DNA from 2 places in the Halobacillus amylolyticus genome. Region 1 is predicted to be linked to the other one. Evidence: riboswitches for the same ligand, from Rfam matches in the RefSeq annotation. Region 1 holds a riboswitch; the other holds the start of a gene.
What was found. A riboswitch is a leader RNA that binds a small molecule or an ion and turns the genes downstream of it on or off. The one in region 1 is predicted to bind S-adenosylmethionine.

Region 1 (6,151 bases):
CATTTATAAAGTCCACGCCTTCATCTTTGCACCATCCGACCATTTCAGCAAACATGCTGCGCACACTTTCAATTGACTGCGGGTCTTCAGGGTTAAACAAGTTTGTGTTCGAAATGTTACCAGCTACTAGCGCTTCTTCTTCCGGGTGTTCTTTTGCTACATCCTTAGCTAGACGAATTGCTTGTCGGTTCAATGGTTCCAACAGGTCCTCCTTGCCAATAATGCGCATTTTTTCACGGTGGGCATTGTACGTAAAAGCTAAAACGACATCTGATCCAGCTAACATATAATCACGATACGTCTGTTTTAAGGCTTGTGGATTATCTAGTGCAACCTCAGGTACGAATGACCCTGCTTGTAAATATCCTCTCCGCTCTAACTCGAATAAATATCCTTCCCCGCAAATCACTGGCCCGTCCTGTAAACGCTGTTCTAATGATCTTTTCATCTTCATCATCCTTCCTTAGTAAATAAAAAATTTCATTTAAAGAGGTTGTTCAAAAAGTGGAAGGGGATCATATGTAAATCATCCTTCTCTTTTTAAGTCCTTCATTATGAGTTAGTAAGTCAGTTATTGGCTTCTATATAAAAATCTTACTTCCATACATCCTTAGAGATCGTAATCACATGTTTTAGCTTTTCCCATTGCTCCTCCTCCGTTAGTAAATTTCCTTCCTCTGTGGAAGCAAATCCGCATTGTGGGCTTAAACACAATTGGCTGAGATCAACGAATTGGGAAGCTTCTCTTATTCTCTTTTTAATTGCATCTGCATCTTCAAGCTCTCCAAATTTAGATGTTATAACACCGAGAACAATTTGCAAATCAGAGCGTTTAACGTGGCGGAGTGGTTCAAAGCTGCCGGAACGTTCATCATCGAATTCAAGGAATAAGCCATCAACATCGAGTCCATTAAATATTGTTTCTGAGACAGCGTCATATCCTCCAGTGCTGGCATAGCTTGACTGAAAATTGCCTCGACAAATGTGGAGCGTTATGGTTAGATCATCAGGGCGATCAGCAATAGATTCATTAATGATGTTTGCAAAGGTCGTACTTAGTTCCTCAGGTTCAAATCCCCATGTTCGAATTAAGTGATTCCCATTTTCAGAGAAAAACAGGGACCAGGCTGTGTCGTCTAACTGTAGATAGCGACAACCTGCATCATAGAAGGCACGAATTGCTTTTTTGTATGCCAAAGTTAAATCATGAATAAATCCTTCTATAGTATCATAGAATTCTTCAATTTTTTTGCCTCTAAAGAAAAGCATATTAGGACTTGGTATTGTGAACTTTGCTGTATGTGACCCAGCAATACTATGAAGAAACTTGTAATCCTCGAGCATAGGGTGATCAGTGAAATCTATCTTACCCGTGACCTCAACTCCATAAGCTTTGGTAACTATATTATGGAATTCCAGTCCTTTTTCCGGGACGAATCCTTCGACGCCGTCTAAACCTTCGAGGAAATCAAAATGCCACCAAGCCCGACGAAAATCGCCATCTGTTACAGCTTCAAGACCGATTTCTTTTTGCTTTTCTACGATTCTAACAATTTCCGCATCTTCAATTACACGCAATTCTGCACGATCAATATCACCAGCTGCTTTTTGAATACGTGCTTTTTCAATTCTTTTTGATCTTAATAGGCTTCCTACCTGATCCGCTCGAAATGGGGGAGTGTCTTTGCTTTGTTTCTTAACGCTGGAGTTTCGCTATTACTCATAATTATTCCTTCTTCCATTAATGATTTATTTGATGACTCTAAACTTACAAGTTAAATGTACTGCAACTGAATCAACCCCTATGTTTTAATAAAATACGTTTCTCCTTTCTCAATTGGGTGGCTGCCTCTAGGGCTTGATCGATATCCTCGATTAGATCATTTACATGCTCGAGTCCAACAGAGAGCCTAAGCAGTCCATCGGTAATTCCCCTTGCTTCTCTTTCTGTTTCAGGCATAGCTGCATGTGACATGGTGGCAGGATAGGATAGAATCGACTCCACTGCACCAAGACTGACAGCAAAAACAGGCAGGCGAATATGTTCAACAAATGCTTTCGCTGCTGCTTTATTAGGTAACCGAAAAGATAGAAGTGCTCCAGACCCTTTCGATTGCCGTACGTGTATAGGATGACCAGGGTGAAAGGATAGACCAGGATAGTAGACTTCACTAATTAAAGGGTGATCATTAAGATGGGTTGCTATTTTTAGTGCTGTATCCGAAGATTGTGTCAGTCGAGCACCTAATGTTTTGATCCCTTGAATTAAATGGTAGGCATCCTGTGCGCCTAAAATCGAACCAAATGAGTTTTGAATAAATGCTAATCTTTCACCAAGTTCTTCATTCTTAGTTACCGCCAGGCCCGCAATAATATCGCTGTGACCAGATAAAAATTTGGTAGCACTATGAAGGACAAGATCGACGCCAAATTGAAGCGGGTTCTGGTAAAGAGGTGTCATAAAAGTGTTATCGACAAAAGTTAGACAACCATGTGCTTTGGCTAATTTTACGATTCCTTCTATATCTGTAATATTTAAGCAGGGATTAGAAGGGGTTTCTATATAAATAACCTTTGTATTCGGTCGAATTTCACGGCATGTTTCGTTAAGGTCGGTCATGTTAACAAAGGTGTGCTCAATATTGAATTTTCTCAATACTTCTGTGATCAGACGATACGTTCCACCGTAAACGTCCTTTGAGATTAGGACATGGTCACCTGAAGAAAGGAGCATAAATGCAGAAGAAATAGCTGCCATCCCTGATGCGAATGCTAATCCTGTTTTACCACCTTCCAGGTTTGCAATGGTTTGTTCCAATGCTTGCCTTGTTGGGTTGCCTGATCTGCTGTAATCATATGGACCAAACGTATCGAAGTTTTCCTGATGGTAGGTGGATGACAAGTAGATAGGGACGTTCACGGCCCCTGTTTTATTTTCCTTATTTCCATGAGTTGAAGCGTGAATGAATCTGGTTTCCAGTTGATCTTTGTAAGAACCCATAGTAAGTTTTCCTCCCTGTCTAAAGTTCAAGAGATTTGTATTATTAAAATTAACTCTTCCATCAAAAAGGCACCTTTATATCCCGATCGTTATCGAAAATAAAGATGCCTTTAGTTGACTAATCAGCATGAGCAATATTCAGTTTTGAGCTAATCATTGTCTTTGTTAGATTTTTTATTTAGTGGATAACGTTTTTTTTCTGTGTAATCAATTTGTGTAATTTCCCCATCATGTACCGTAATGGCTACCGAACCATATTCTATGTTCTCTAAGGCTGAAACAATGTCATTAATCTTTTTTTCGAGAGTACTTTTCATACCATTACCTCCTGCTTGCAAATTAATGTAAGATGTAATTCGCTGTATCTTTTGCCTTTGGTAAGTCCAATCAGCAAGATAAACATTTACTAAAAATCAAAATAAAAAACCTCTTTCCGTAATAAGAAGAGGTTAAGTAGAACGTTACTTTCTCTTCTTATCTTTTCAAGCCTGCACGGCTTGCTGGAATTGGCACAGTACTTAGTTAAAGTCTGCTGCCGAGGTTTCAATGGGCCAGTCCCTCCACCTCTCTGGATAAGAAAAATCGTTATCAATTTGATTATCCTATAATTTACACGTATTAACATTCCTTGTCAATCATTTAATGCAAAAATTTAAATTATTCTAAAATCAACAGGGTATTGCTACTCATATCTCTTAATGCACATTGAAATAACGCGCTTCAGGATGAGCAAACACAATGGCCGTTACCGAGGCCTCTGGTTCCATCATACATTCCTCTGTCAATTCGACCCCAATTTGTTCCGGTCTAATCAATTGAAATAATTTTCTCTGATCCTCCAAATCCGGGCAAGCTGGGTAACCGAAAGAATACCGCTGTCCCTGGTATTTAGCTGAAAAACGCTCTTGCATCGTAAAGTCTGTCGGATCAGGGAATCCCCATTTATCACGCATAAGTTGATGGATGTGTTCAGCCAATCCTTCTGCCGATTCTAATGCCAATGCCTGCAGGGCGTGGCTTTTCAAATATTCTCCCTGTTGTTTCATGTCCAGAGAACGCTCCCTAATCCCTTTTCCAGCTGTTACAGAGAAGAATCCTACGTAGTCCACTTCACCGCTTGAGACTGGGCGCAAATAATCAGCTAAACAAAGATAGGGATCACGGTTTTGGCGTGGAAAAGTAAAACGTTCGATGATCGTTTGTTGATCAACGGAGTCATATATGATTACATCATCCCCATCGGATTGAGCTGGAAAGAATTGATAAAGTGCAGACGGCTGAATCCAATTCTCTTTTTGCGCTTTTACAAGTAATTCATCGACGACCTCTTTTAGTTGAAGTGCTTTATTATTTTTCTCTTCCAGCAACTTTGAGAATTTACCCTTTAGCCCCAAATGATGTCCAATCAGCATCTGCATATTAATAAAAGGCTCAATATGAGCAACCGAGTAATCTCGTAAAATGTGCAGTTCAAAATCGTGCGGTTGATAAACCGGAACTGTCTTAGATACTTTTGACACCGGCTTTTCGGCTACAGCTGTTGCCGACTGAGCTTGAGCTTTGACATGACTTCTAGCTATAACTTTTGCTTGTTTTTCTTGCTGTTCGCGAATGAGCAGCTCACGATCCTCCAGATCACTGAGCCGATTCGATAGAGCAAGTCCGTCCATGGCATCTTTTGCATAAAAAACGGATCCATCATATTGTGAGGCGATTTTTGTATTGGTAAACTTCCTTGAGAGGGCAGCGCCTCCTACCAATATCGGCAATTCGATTTGTTGCTGCTTCAAATCCTGAGCAGTCAAAACCATTTGCTGAGCTGACTTTACAAGCAAGCCCGACAACCCAATGACGTCTGGCTTTTCTTCGTGAATATGTTTGATTAAATCGGAAGGGGTTACTTTGATGCCCAGATCGACGACGTCAAAACCATTGTTGCTTAAAATAATATCCACGAGGTTTTTACCAATGTCGTGAACGTCGCCTTTAACCGTGGCCAAAAGAATTTTCCCTTTTTTATTTGACGTGTCGCCTTTTTCCATATGTGGCTCAAGGTAAGCGACTGATGTCTTCATGACTTCTGCACTTTGCAAAACTTCAGCGACAATGAGCTGGTTGTCGTTGAATAAACGCCCTACTTCAGCCATGCCAGCCATAAGTGGACCATTGATGATTTTTAATGGCGTCGGATAAGTTTCTAGTGCCTTCTCAAGGTCGGGAATCAACCCTTCCTTTGTTCCTTCCACCACATAATGAGCTAATCTTTCAGGTAGATTCATTGTCGAAGTTGGTGCTTTTACTTCCTTTTTCTTTCCTCTGTAGAAAGCTGTAAATGTAGCGAGTGTAGTATCAGTCGTTTGAAAAAGAAGCTCATTTGCTTGTTTAATTTCCTCTTCTGCTATAGAGGCATAACGTTCCAACTTTTCCGTATTCACAATTGCATAATCAAGACCTGCTTTTGTACAATGATAGAGATAAACGGCATTCAGCACTTCTCTTCCAACTGGTGGGAGACCAAAAGAGACATTGCTGACACCTAGAATGGTTTGACATTTTGGCAGTTTCTGCTTGATCAAACGGATTCCCTCAATTGTTGCGTTAGCGGAACCGATGTATTGTTCATCGCCTGTTCCAACAGGGAAGACGAGAGGGTCGAATATAATATCGGATTCATTGAGCCCATATTCATTGACTAGAATATTGCGTGACCGTATGGCGATCGCCAGCTTGCTTTCCGCTGTAAGTGCCATGCCTTCCTCGTCAATAGTCCCAACGACGACGGCTGCGCCATATTGCTGAACCAAAGGGAGGACTTCCTTAAATCGTTCCTCTCCATCCTCAAGATTGATCGAATTGATAATTACTTTTCCTTGGGAATAAGTGAGCGCTTTTTCAATAACGTCCACATCCGTCGAATCAATAACAAGAGGCGCTTTCACTTTATTGATCACTTGTTTCATAAAGACTTCCATATCTTGTACCTCATCGCGATCCGGATCAGCAAGGCAAATATCGATGACTTGGGCCCCTTTTTTCACTTGGGCCCGGGCAATTTCTGAGGCTCCCTCTACTTTGTCCTCGGCAATCAGGCGTTTGAATTTGCGAGAGCCAATGACATTGGTCCGTTCACCAACTAGAATAGGTCGGTCA
Region 2 (6,151 bases), 1.3 Mb from region 1:
GGATTAAATCAAGAGAAGTGTACGAAAACCCGGGGGCGATGATTTTGATCAATGCCCATAAAGAACTTGAGTTTTTGACATTGACGAGAGAAGTATCCCAGTACAAAGCAACGATTGATCAGCAAATGTCAAAATTGATTTATGACGGTCTATGGTATTCCCCACTCCAACCGGCCTTGCAAGCTTTTGTTGAGGAAACACAGCAGGTGGTGACAGGTACGGTTAAGGTGAAGCTGTTCAAGGGACATCATCAGGTGATCGGGAAAAAATCTCCAGTGAGCCTTTATAATGAGAAGCTTTCCACGTATACGAAAGGAGATGCCTTTGACCATGATGCCGCGGTCGGATTTATTAAATTATGGGGACTGCCGACGAAAGTGCATGCTGATGTGCATAAAGCAGGGGCGAAGAAGGCTGATGAGCAGCCGGTGAGTGTGCATGAGTAAACTTTGGGGCGGACGATTTACTAAACCAACCAATAAGCTGGTCGAAGAGTACACCTCTTCGATCGGTTTTGATGACAGGCTGGCTCTACAGGACATAAAAGGCAGTCTTGCGCATGTCGATATGCTTGGAAAGTGTGGGATCATTTCTCAGGAGGAAGCTGCACAAATCATAGAAGGATTAAACATTATCCAAAAGAAAGTTGAGAACGAAGAAGTGACGTTTTCTGTTGAACATGAAGACATTCATATGAATATTGAAAAACTGTTGATCGATGAGATTGGTCCTGTTGGCGGCAAGCTCCATACAGGGAGAAGCCGGAATGACCAGGTAGCGACTGATATGCACTTATATTTGAAGGAAAAAACCACTTATCTCATTCAGCTTGTTGAAGCGGTGCAAGAGGCGCTTGTCAGCCAGGCGGAATCTCATGTCGAAACGATCATTCCTGGTTATACACACTTGCAGCGAGCACAGCCGGTTTCGTTTGCCCATCATTTGCTTGCCTATTTTTGGATGTTTGAGCGCGATAAGGAGCGTCTTAAGGACAGTGTGAAACGGATTGATTGGTCGCCGCTTGGTGCGGCGGCACTTGCTGGTACGCCTTACCCTGTCGATAGAAAGATGACGGCGGAGACGCTCGGATTTGATAACGTTTATCCAAACTCATTGGACGCCGTCAGCGATCGGGATTTCATCCTGGAATTTTTGTCGATCTCATCCATTTTAATTACACATATTTCAAGACTGTCGGATGAATTGATTCTTTGGAGCAGTCAGGAATTTGATTTCATTGAGCTTGATGATGCGTTTTGTACGGGTTCGAGCATTATGCCGCAGAAGAAGAATCCGGATGTGCCTGAGCTGCTGCGTGGCAAGACAGGAAGGATTTACGGTAATCTGATGGGGCTGCTCACGCTTCTGAAGGGTCTTCCGCTTGCCTATAATAAGGATATGCAGGAGGACAAGGAAGGGATGTTCGATACGGTGGAGACGCTTGATGGGGCGCTTTCCTTGCTTGCTCCGATGCTTGCTTCAATGGAAGTGAAGGGGGCGAATATGCGTCAGGCGGTGAACGAGGATTATTCGAATGCAACCGATATTGCAGATTATTTGGCCGTAAAAGGGTTGCCGTTTCGCCAGGCTCATGAGGTGATCGGTAAGATTGTGCTTTATGCAATTGAAAAGAATAAATATTTGCTTGATTTGACGCTTGATGAGTATAAGGAATTTTCTGAGCTGTTTGAAAAGGACATCTTTGCAAAACTAGCTCCCGAACAGGTTGTGGCTGCCCGGAAAAGTGAAGGTGGCACAGGATTTGAACAGGTGGCACAACAGCTTGAGTTGGCAAAGCAGCACATTAAATAATGTAATTTAACTTTGTCAATATTCTGAATACTATTGACTTTAGTATGGTTTATTTGTAACATGACAAGTAACTTAATAACGTTTACTTACTCTTATCTAGAGCAGGCTGAGGGATTTGGCCCTTTGACGCCCGGCAACCGGTCTATCGACACGGTGCTACTTCCAACGGACATAGTTTGTGTTCGGAAGATGAGAGGTCGAAGTACAACCTTCACCCTCTTTCATTTTGAAAGGGGCTTTTTATTATTCAAGAAGCGGGTGATATGGGATGAATAAGGACGAGTGGCTAAAGCGGTCTAAGGAACCGAAAGTAACTCATCGAGACGTACGATTAGGATTACACAATCCCCATGGAGGATGCGGTAATTAAAGTGCTAGCCAATAGCATTGGAAGCATCACGGTTAAGGCCAACTGTCACTTCTTAAAACATCTCGTCATACCATACCTGTGTGTTAGTCATGTTTTATGAGGATAAACGGCAGTATGTTTGAGATGGGTGAAAAAGGGCTATTATAACAGTAAAAACGATGAAAGGATATGACGATATGACTAAACACGTAGAGGCCTATTTTAAGACGGAGAATGATGCTGAAAGTGCTAAAGCTTCCTTGCAAAAGATTGAAATTGAGAACGAGCTTGTTGAACCAATCCCAGATGATTCATCGCTGTTGGCTCGATTAGTTCCATTAAGCAATTTCAAAAATCCTGGCTCAGATCGCCATTTGACCCATCTACTACAATTTGATGTGAAGGAAGAGGGGTACAAAAGTGCCTTAAGCATTATTGAGGAGCATGACGGACATATGGATCAGTCTGAAGTGGAAAGTAACTAGAGTAGGAGTGGCGTTATGAATGGTCAAGGTTTTTCAAAAAAACAGCAGGTCATTGGACATTTCGAAGATTCGATTGATTGGGTACAATCCTTAAGTCAACTGCCGGAGGAATCATGGAGGCTGCCAATTGAACAAGGTAAATGGAGCGTAGCGGAAGTTGTACGCCATCTTGTGCTATGGGATGAATTTATTATAAATAAACGTTTGCCGTACCTGTTCACCTCACAGGATATGCCAGTGCCGCCTGATGTTGAAGTAATGAATGAGAAAGCAGCTATTCAAGCACGCAATGACAGTAAGGAAGAAACGGTTGATTTATTCGAGCAAACGAGACGTGAGCTTGTGAATCGATTAAATGATATTGAGGATATTCGCTACGAAGAGGCGATATCTTTGCAATCCAGTAAAGTAAGTTTATATGAATACTTGGAAGGGATTATGCAGCATGACGTGCATCACTTTGAGCAAATTAAACAAGTTCTCAATGATAAAGATGCCTGAGGAGCAGGCATCTTATCTACATATAAATGCTCGCTAAAAATATCCCCAGTGTTTCTTGATAAATTTCTTCAAATTGGCTTAGCGGGAGGGGGTTAACGCCGCTTCCCAATTCAACTGTATAACCTGGACACTGCCATACTTTAATAAACCAATCCTTGTATCCAGCATAGCTATCAATAAACTGGATGGGTTCATAACCACTTACTCTTTCAAACTCATTCACAATCACTTCAGCCCTTTGTGGGGCAAGCCCTTCATATCCCCAATAAATGACTTCCCCTTGCGTATGAAAAGCCAACAATTTATCAAAGGAACGAGTTCCGGCTAATTCTGCCATTGTAATACTCTCCGGTTCCGTTAACGGCTGATAACCTGGAAAGTCGCGGGGGCTGGTTCCGTTGGTTTGCGGGCAGCTTCTACCTCCCACATGGCAGGATATTGGTTATTTAAGTCAACTCCACGTATATTAGCTTTCCATCCACTAAAATCGGAACTGCCATTGTTAATTTGTAGAGCGAGCTCTCCGAATTCACCTTCAGGAGGCCCGTTTAGTACGAGGTTAACGCCATCGGGATCAACCATCGGAACAATAGATAAGGTGATCTGATCATAAAAAGGATTCATCAGCCTTCCACGAATGGTTTCTCTATTCGTTAGTGATAGTAAATATGTGTTTAAAAATTCCATAATGATGGCTGTCGTTATCCATTCGTTAGCATGAAAGGAGCCGTTCCAGTGAACCACCCTTGGTCCTCGCCCAATTTGTAACTCCACTAAGTCTTTCCCCATAACGCTATTTCCGATCGCTTCTCTCCTAATAAAAGGATACAGCTCATAAAGCTGGTTTAAATGATTCGTTAAAACCTGGAAGTCATAATTCTGATTGCCATTCACAACAGGTGTGGTCACTCGCTTGGGAATTTGTATCGTTTGTCCCACTTGTAGTGAGGTTGGATTGACAGTTGGATTCAATAGAAGCAGATTGTCTAAAGAAATTTGATGAGCTGTAGCAATTTTATAAAACGTGTCTTCTGGCCGTATTTGGTAGATGGAGGAACGGTATCCAGGTATTCTTACAGTCTGGCCTACATTTAAATTAGTAGGAATAACAGAAGGATTAGAATCAATAATTAAGGATAAAGGAACATTAAATGTATTGGCATAGTACCAAAGTGTATCTCCTTGTCTTACTTGAATATCCATTTATGGCCCCCTAACATTGTTGTTCCCTATATTATATGGGTTTTGAAACGAGTACATGAGGTTATTTTTACAAAAGCATTCACAGCTTAAAGATTTCAGTTAGAATAGAAGGAGGAAATGAGGAAAGAAGTGAATGAGATGAAAACATTTAAAGATATTGAGATAGAAGGCGCATTAGTTGAAAGGCTTAGAATCCATGGAGTAACGGCCCCCACCCCCATTCAGGAAAAAACAATTCCGAGGCTTCTGGATGGGAAGGATGTTATTGCAAAGGCACAGACTGGAACAGGGAAGACGCTTGCCTTTCTACTGCCAATTTTACAAAAAATAGATGTCGGGAGATCTGAAGTTCAGGGGTTGATTGTTACCCCAACGAGGGAGCTTGCCCTGCAAATAACAAGTGAAGCGGAAAAGCTGCTCCCTAAGGATGTGAATGTGCTGGCCGTCTATGGTGGACAAGATGTCGCCAAGCAGGCACATAAATTAAATGGACGAGCTCACCTGGTTGTGGCTACGCCTGGGCGCCTTCTTGATCACTTACGCAGGGAGACGTTAAACTTGGGCGCTGTTGAACATGTCGTGTTGGATGAGGCAGATCAAATGCTTGAAGCCGGCTTCCTCCCTGATGTGGCCGCTATTTTACAGCAAACACCTGCAAACCGGCAAACGAGCGCCTTTTCTGCTACGATTTCACAGCAGGTTAACTCCCTAGCGAAAAAATATTTAACAAATCCGGAGCGCGTAACGGTTAAATCAGAGACAGTTACCTTGTCAGAGATTAAGCAGCTTGTCTATGAAACAACGGACCGGGCTAAACAAGATGCTTTACTAAAGATTATGGGTGAACACCGCCCTTTCTAGCCTTGATTTTTTGCCGGACAAAAAGGAGGGCTAGAAAGCTGAATGAAGCCTTGCTCAGTCGAGGATTCGAAGCTGATGAGCTTCACGGGGACCTGTCTCAAGCGAAACGAGAGAAAGTGATGAAGCGTTTCCGTGATGCGAAAATTCAATATTTGGTTGCGACAGACGTAGCAGCAAGGGGGCTGGATGTCGAAGGGATTACCCATGTTTTTAACTATGATGTGCCGCAAGATGCCGAGAGTTATATCCACCGAATTGGCAGAACAGGCCGAGCCGGCGGAAAAGGACTCGCTATTACCTTTATCGCGCCTAAAGATCGACAAGCACTAAAAGTTATAGAAAAAGGTATTGGGGAGAAGCTCCACAGAAGAACATTAGACGCTCTATCTCCTCGGAAAGAAACAGAACGGTTTGGTTCGGAAAAACAGCAACGCTCGTCTAAACGAAGAAAAAGATAAAAAGAGTGCAGCCTGCTCAGAGACAGGCTGCACTCTTTTTATGGAAAAATGGGGTTAGGGGACAATCGATACGGCTTAGAGAGCAATTGCCTTTGTGTCTTTCCTCTAAAACTTTTCAAAAAACAATAACATTGAGTCAGTCCGTTAAATATGATAAATTAAATATATAATTCCGAGTATATAGATAGGAATTATCATTAATAAGGGGTTGAAGCTAATGGGAGTTGAATTTGTCGACCTTTTCAATCAATGGGCAAGTTCTTATGATGATACGGTATCTGGAAAAGATCCTGAATATAAAGAGGTTTTTGAGGGCTATGAGGCTATGCTCCAGGAGCTGGCTGATTTAGCGGTTTCACCAGTTTTAGAATTTGGGGTTGGAACGGCCAACTTAACGAAAAAGATGGTTGCCCAAAATAAAGTGGTTGCGGGAGTTGAGCCATCTGAAGAAATGCGTCGGATTGCAAACGTGAAGTGCCCGG

Region 2: linked by a shared signal. The riboswitch ahead of MUO15_RS07795 (hypothetical protein) and the one ahead of MUO15_RS00860 (YezD family protein) in region 1 are both predicted to bind S-adenosylmethionine.

What each region holds. Positions count from the first base shown of each region.
Region 1 covers NZ_CP095075.1:148,190-154,340, forward strand. The annotation lists gene MUO15_RS00845 (homocysteine S-methyltransferase family protein) at 1-448, opposite strand, end outside; partial or broken gene MUO15_RS00850 (5-methyltetrahydropteroyltriglutamate--homocysteine S-methyltransferase) at 595-1,680, opposite strand; gene metC (cystathionine beta-lyase) at 1,796-3,001, opposite strand; gene MUO15_RS00860 (YezD family protein) at 3,151-3,318, opposite strand; SAM riboswitch class I at 3,473-3,580, opposite strand; gene metH (methionine synthase) at 3,697-6,151, opposite strand, start outside.
Region 2 covers NZ_CP095075.1:1,477,557-1,483,707, reverse strand. The annotation lists gene MUO15_RS07805 (argininosuccinate synthase) at 1-446, shown strand, start outside; gene argH (argininosuccinate lyase) at 439-1,812, shown strand; SAM riboswitch class I at 1,902-2,008, shown strand; gene MUO15_RS07795 (hypothetical protein) at 2,359-2,646, shown strand; gene MUO15_RS07790 (DinB family protein) at 2,662-3,147, shown strand; partial or broken gene MUO15_RS07785 (M14 family metallopeptidase) at 3,164-4,350, opposite strand; partial or broken gene MUO15_RS07780 (DEAD/DEAH box helicase) at 4,489-5,669, shown strand; gene MUO15_RS07775 (class I SAM-dependent DNA methyltransferase) at 5,887-6,151, shown strand, end outside.